Methyloterricola oryzae: one gene and its partner. The protein of the gene in region 1 binds, or shares a complex with, the protein of each later gene. Links are inferred from orthologs where the notes say so. Each region holds a gene or a part of one and is shown on either strand. Other genes may lie near its edges.

Region 1 (3,277 bases):
GCACGCGGCGCTTGGCGGTGGCGAGCGAGGCGGTGAGGTTGACGCTGGTGGTGGTCTTGCCGACCCCCCCTTTCTGGTTGGCCACCGCAATGATTTTTCCCATGGCTCTTTATCCTGGCAAGGTGACGGAAAGCAGGTGCCGCTCGGCATCCACTCCGGGAATTTTCAAGGGAACGCTTTCAACGGCAAACGGGGTCGGTGAGTCCTGTTCCGCCCATTTGCCCTTCTGCGCAAGGATCACGCCGCCCGGGGCCAAAAGCCGCCGCGTGTGTTCCACGATCACCGGCAGGCTGGCGAAGGCGCGGGCCAGTATCACATCGAAGCCCTCCGGGTCGGCGAAGCGCTCGATGCGCGCATGCACCACGCGGGCGTTGCGAAGGCCCAGTTCGATGATGGCCTGCTGCACGAAGCGCGTCTTCTTGGAGTTGCCGTCCAGCAGGGTGAAATCCTTCTCTCCGGCCAACAGCGCCAGGGGAATGCCCGGCAGACCCGCCCCCGTGCCCACATCCAGCACACGCCACCCTTTCAGGTGCGGCAAGACCGCCAGGCTGTCGAGCAGATGCAGCCTGACCATGTCGGCCGGGTCCGTGATGGAGGTGAGATTATAGACACGATTCCATTTGCGCAGTAACTGCAGGAAGACCAGCAACCGCTCCCGCTGACCCGCATCGGCGGCGACGCCCATCTGCGCCAGCCCCTCCGCGAGCAGGCGATCCAGGTCCTGTGCCATCAGGCGCTTTTCTTCTTCAGATGCACCAGCAACAAGGAAATGGCCGCGGGCGTCACGCCCGGTATGCGCGAGGCCTGGCCGAGGGTCTCGGGCCGCTGCTGCTTGAGCTTTTCGCGCACCTCGTTGGACAGGCCCACCACGTTGCCGTAGTCCATGTGCTCCGGCAGGCGCCAATGGTTGTAGCGCCGCGAACGCTCGATCTCGTCCTGCTGGCGGTCGATATAGCCCGCGTACTTGGCCTGGATTTCCAATTGCTCCAGCACCTGCGGGTCATCCTCGGCGTCCAGGGCCGGACAGATGCCGCCCAGGGCCGCGATGACCAGTTCCGGGCGGCGCAGCAATTCGGTGAGGGTCGCCTCGCGCTGCAGGGGCGCGCTCAACTGGCCGCCGAGAGCTTCGGCCGCGCCGCTGTTGGGCTTCACCCAGGTGGCGTCCAGTTCCGCCTGCAGCCGGGCAATGCGCTCGCGCTTGTCCTCGAAGCGCCGCCAGCGATCATCATCCACCAGACCCAGCTCACGGCCCATTTCGGTGAGGCGCAGGTCCGCGTTGTCTTCCCGCAGCAGCAGGCGGTACTCTGCGCGACTGGTGAACATGCGATAGGGTTCGGCGGTACCCCGGGTGATGAGGTCGTCGATCATCACTCCGATGTAGGCTTCTTCCCGGGCCGGCGACCAGGCTTCCAGATCCTTCGCCTTGCGTGCCGCGTTGAGGCCCGCGATCAGGCCTTGCGCCGCCGCCTCCTCGTAGCCGGTGGTGCCATTGATCTGGCCGGCGAAGAATAGGCTGTCCAGATGCTTGGTCTCCAGCGACGCCTTGAGATCGCGGGGATCGAAATAATCGTATTCGATGGCGTAGCCGGGCCGCGTGATGTGCGCCCGTTCGAAACCCCGGATGGAGCGCACCAGGGCCAGCTGCACGTCGAAAGGCAGGCTGGTGGAAATGCCGTTGGGATAGATTTCCCGGCTGTCCAGGCCCTCCGGTTCAACGAAGATCTGGTGGGAATCGCGCTCAGCAAAGCGCACCACCTTGTCCTCGATGGAGGGACAGTAACGCGGTCCCACGCCTTCGATGACGCCGGAATACATGGGCGATCGATCCAATCCGCCGCGTATGATGTCATGGGTGCCCGGGTTGGTGCGGGTGATATGGCAGCACACCTGGCGCGGATGCTCCTCGCGCGAGCCGAGGAAGGAAAACACCGGCGTGGGCGTATCCCCCGGCTGCTCGGCCATCACCGCATAATCGATGCTGGCGCTGGCGATGCGCGGCGGCGTGCCGGTCTTCAGACGTTCCACCCGGAACGGCAGTTCCCGCAGGCGCGCCGCGAGGGCATTGGACGGCGCATCGCCGGCGCGGCCGCCTTCGTAGTTCTCCAGGCCGATGTGGATGCGCCCGGCCAGAAAAGTGCCCACCGTCAGCACCACGCAGCGGGCGCGAAAGGCGAGCCCCATCTGCGTCACCACGCCGCGCGCGCTGCCATTTTCCACGATCAGGTCGGCGACGGTCTGCTGGAACAGGAACAGGTTCGGCTGGGTTTCCAGGGCATGCCGCACCACCTGTTTGTACAACTGGCGGTCCGCCTGGGCCCGGGTGGCGCGTACCGCCGCCCCCTTGCTGGCGTTGAGGATGCGGAACTGGATGCCGGCGCGGTCGATGGCGCACGCCATGAGTCCGCCCAGGGCGTCGATCTCCTTGACCAGATGCCCCTTGCCTATGCCGCCGATGGCGGGATTGCAGCTCATCTGACCGAGGGTTTCGATGTTCTGCGTCAGCAACAGGGTGCTCGCGCCCGCGCGCGCCGCCGCCAGGGCCGCCTCGGTGCCCGCATGGCCGCCGCCGACCACGATCACGTCGAATTCACTGGGGTACTGCATGCTGGAAAACTCTGGATGGCGCTGGCTGAAACTGGGCGAAATCATACCATACCGGCCGCCCGGAACCGGCGCCGGGGGGCGGAAAACCCTCAACTGCGATACAAGGGCTCCAGATCCGGCGCCTTCTGAGTCTGCGCGTCTCCCCGCTGTGGCTCAGCGATCAACTTGCCGAGGGTCTCGCCATTCCAGCTGCTGCCGGAACGGCTGTACAGCGCCCGCTCCAGTTCAGCGATTGCTTGAGCCAGCTCGCCGCCGGTGTGCCGCGCCAATGCGGCCAGGGAGCTTGGCGCATCCTTCGGCCAACGCGCCGCCGCCCAGACCAGCAGGGCATCGCGCGCACGCGTCGGATCTCCCGTCCCACAGGCCTCTTTCGCCGCACGCGTGGCGGCCCGAAGCCCCGGAAGCTCCGCCTGCTCGCCGTCCTGCGCGGGCGAAGCCGGGGAATGGCGAGCACGCAGCCAGAACAGGGCCGTAAGCAACCAGCCGATAGCAGCCACCAGGGTGCTCCAGAACCAGGGGTCGGCTGTGAGCTGGGCAGCAGGAACCGCCGGGTTCGCCGCGTCCGGCTTCCGGGAAACCGCGGGAAAAGCCTCCGCGGGCGCAGGCTCTGCGGCCGGCGGCGCGGTGGGTGCGGGTTCGCCGGCGGCGCCGGTGACGGTCAGGGTTTGTTCCG
Region 2 (3,256 bases), on another replicon or contig:
TTTCATTCACGCCTGTTTGCTGGACCAAAATTGCAACGCGCCCTGGAAAGCGTCGCGCCCGGCCTCGAGCTTACCGTCGATTTCGGAAACCTGACGTTTATTGCCAAGCCAATTTTCTGGCTGCTGGAGAAATACCACGCCATCTTCGCCAATTGGGGATGGGCCATCATATTCGTCACTATTACCATCAAGCTGCTGTTCTACAAACTATCTGAATCCAGCTACCGTTCCATGGCCAATATGCGGAAGCTGCAGCCCAAGCTGAAGGAACTCAAGGAGCGCTACGGAGAGGACAAGCAGCAGTTCAACATCGCCATGATGGAACTCTACCGGAAGGAAAAAGTGAATCCACTCGGCGGGTGCCTGCCGGTACTCGTGCAGATACCCGTCTTCATATCCCTCTACTGGGTGCTAGTGGAGGCAGTCGAACTCAGACAAGCCCCATTTGCGCTATGGCTCCAGGATCTCTCGGCCAAAGATCCCTATTTCGTGCTGCCGGTCATTTACTCCGCTTCCATGTTCTTCCAGCAGAAATTAAACCCGCAGCCGCAAGACCCTATCCAGGCCAAGGTCATGCTTTACATGCCCCTGATGTTCGGATTCTTCTTCGCTTTCTTCCCTTCCGGACTGGTGCTGTACTGGGTCGTGAACAACCTGCTTTCCATCTTGCAGCAGTGGTTCATCACACGACAGATCGAAAAGCGAGCCTAAGCTAAGCCGCTCACTCCGCGCCGAAGCAGCTACCCATCAGTGGTAGCCGCTTCAGCGAGCACCCGGAGACTAGCCACCCTGACCACGGATACCATAGCCGCCATTGCGACACCGCCGGCACGCGGCGGCATCGGAATCGTGCGAATCTCCGGCGAATTGGTGGAGCGCGTCTGCCGCGAAGTACTCCGACAAGATTTGCGCCCACGACACGCGCATTTCCTTCCCTTCTATGACACCGATGATTCAATTCTGGATTCCGGTGTCGCCCTATTATTCCCTCAACCCCATTCCTTTACCGGGGAGCATGTGCTGGAACTACACTGTCACGGCAGTCCCATGCTCCTGGATCTGCTTCTTCGTCGCATAACGCGCCTGGGCATAAGACTTGCGCGGCCTGGCGAATTTTCGGAACGCGCTTTTCTCAATGGCAAGATCGATTTGATTCAGGCGGAAGCTATTGCTGACCTGATTGAAAGCTCGACTGAAACTGCGGCACGCTCGGCCCAACGCTCTCTGCAAGGCGAATTCTCCACCTTGATTCATGAGCTGCGTGACGCGCTAATAGGAATTCGTTCCTTTCTGGAAGCAGCGATCGACTTCAGCGATGAGGAAATCGACTATCTGACCGAAAGCAACACTGCTCAGCGACTTCAAGCACTATCGACGCGCCTGGAAGAGATCCTGGGTTCCGCCAGGAAAGGCAGCGTACTTCGAGAAGGCCTAACAGTCGTCATAGCGGGCAGGCCCAATGTCGGCAAATCCAGTCTCCTGAATCGCCTCGCTCAAAAAGACCTAGCCATTGTCACCGACATCGCCGGCACTACCCGAGATGCTCTGCGCGAATACATACAAATAGACGGCATGCCACTGCATATCGTTGACACGGCAGGCATTCACGACAGTGAAGATCCCATCGAACAAGAAGGCATCCGACGGGCGCACACCGCGATCGCCAGCGCCGACCTCACTCTCCTGATCTTGGACGACAGCACAAACGATGCCGACGATGACCTGCTTGCGCAACTTCCACCCGAGATCCCTTTGATAAAGGTCTACAACAAGATAGATCTGAGCGGGCGCTCAGCGTCTATCGACGAAAACGAAAACTGCGTTGTCGTCCACCTGTCCGCCAAAACAGGCCTCGGCATAAAACTGCTTCAAGAGCACCTTAAGAAAATGGCTGGGTACGAAAGCGACTCCGCTCATGTCTTTACCGCACGGCGCCGTCATGTGGACGCTTTGGAACGTGCCCATACTGCCGTTACCACCGCAATCTTGCACCTACAGACTGGAAGCGGCGCCGAACTAGTCGCCGAGGAACTTCGGTTGGCTCAAACCTCCGTAGGTGAGATCACGGGAGAATTCACCACAGAAGACCTGCTGGGCAGCATATTTTCAAGCTTTTGCATTGGAAAGTGAGGCAGACACGAATTCAAAACGTTTGATAGACGGAGCAGCGTTCACACCTTAGCCAGAAACCGAACTAACCCAATACAAGGCGGCTGGTTGTTCCTGGATTTATTGGCAAACAATGCTTGTCGGACAACCCGTGTTGATATATCCCTGTCGAGCTTCAAGGAGGGGCAGGATATCCCTCTTGTAACTAAAATTCGGGTAATTCGGCTGGTCCCAGATGATGTAGTTTACATGCAATCCAGCGGGGTCCGAAATGGCGAAGTCCAGCATCCGCTCTACACTGCCACCCTGCTCAATATACTGATTAACCCGAGGATCCTGAGAAGAGATATGTAACGGTATCTTCCCAGAATATTGAGTATAAAACGATGTAGAAAAGGTTTTACTATCTGGAACTAGATCAGGGCCTCCCACCCCGAGTCCAAGTTTTTTGGCATACGCAAACAACTCGCCGACATTAGGTCCCCAGCTCAGGAATTTGAAAACCTGAGTATTTGGAAAAGATGCGGCCAGTGCATCCATCCCTCTTTTCTCTTGGTCCGTGTATCCTCTTGATGAATATAGAGACATATTATCACCTGCCGTCTCGACTCCATCTTCTTCCACAAAAATAGCTTCGAAATTGGGATCACCGTTGAACTTCTGTCCAAGAGCCCTGTAGAGTGCAATCAAGCGATCCTGCACAGCCGGTACCCACCGCAATGCAGTACACTTAATCCCGATATGCGACTGGCCGCCTTTGTAGATTGGATCATTTATGAGATAGTCGGGGACACAATCAGGCCAGTTCTTCCAGAAGGTCCTATCGTTAATTTGGATCATGAGTTGCTTGCCTTGGGCTTTCGCCATGGCCAATTCACTTTCAATTCTACTGAAATTGTAACTGCCCTTGGTCGGTTCCAATTCACGCCATTGATGAATCACGGAAACACCTTTGAGGAAGGCGTACGGCTTTGTTTTGTTAAGGGATCCGGGCATGTCTGTTCCCCAATACGCATTGAGGTAATGCCCCGGATTCCACTTTTTTGCCGAGCCTAGCACAGGCCCAGGAGCCGCAGGTGGCTTTGGCGCTGGCACTGAAGAAGGCTCTGGCGACGGCGTCGCGATAGGTACTTGAACGAGGTCTTTA

The links.
Region 2: the proteins of mnmG (region 1) and mnmE are in contact, whole or in part, in a solved structure (PDB 9HIP), measured with the Escherichia coli proteins. The link is inferred for Methyloterricola oryzae from one-to-one orthologs.

Annotation. Positions count from the first base shown.
Region 1 is NZ_JYNS01000005.1:58,608-61,884, reverse strand. Bases 168-3,123 are described here. They hold mnmG (tRNA uridine-5-carboxymethylaminomethyl(34) synthesis enzyme MnmG), read right to left. Parts: upstream 2,605-3,123; coding sequence 730-2,604; downstream 168-729. Other genes in these bases: EK23_RS08770 (BatD family protein), read right to left, coding at 2,694-3,123; rsmG (16S rRNA (guanine(527)-N(7))-methyltransferase RsmG), read right to left, coding at 168-730. Outside these bases: EK23_RS08785 (ParA family protein), read right to left, coding at 1-103; more of rsmG, read right to left, coding at 110-167; more of EK23_RS08770, read right to left, coding at 3,124-3,277. UniProt on the Escherichia coli protein: NAD-binding protein involved in the addition of a carboxymethylaminomethyl (cmnm) group at the wobble position (U34) of certain tRNAs, forming tRNA-cmnm(5)s(2)U34.
Region 2 is NZ_JYNS01000016.1:2,220-5,475, reverse strand. The notes cover bases 6-2,940. They hold mnmE (tRNA uridine-5-carboxymethylaminomethyl(34) synthesis GTPase MnmE), read left to right. Parts: upstream 6-750; coding sequence 751-2,130; downstream 2,131-2,940. Other genes in these bases: EK23_RS17130 (hypothetical protein), read right to left, coding at 2,230-2,940; yidC (membrane protein insertase YidC), read left to right, coding at 6-711. Outside these bases: more of yidC, read left to right, coding at 1-5; more of EK23_RS17130, read right to left, coding at 2,941-3,256. UniProt on the Escherichia coli protein: Exhibits a very high intrinsic GTPase hydrolysis rate. Involved in the addition of a carboxymethylaminomethyl (cmnm) group at the wobble position (U34) of certain tRNAs, forming tRNA-cmnm(5)s(2)U34.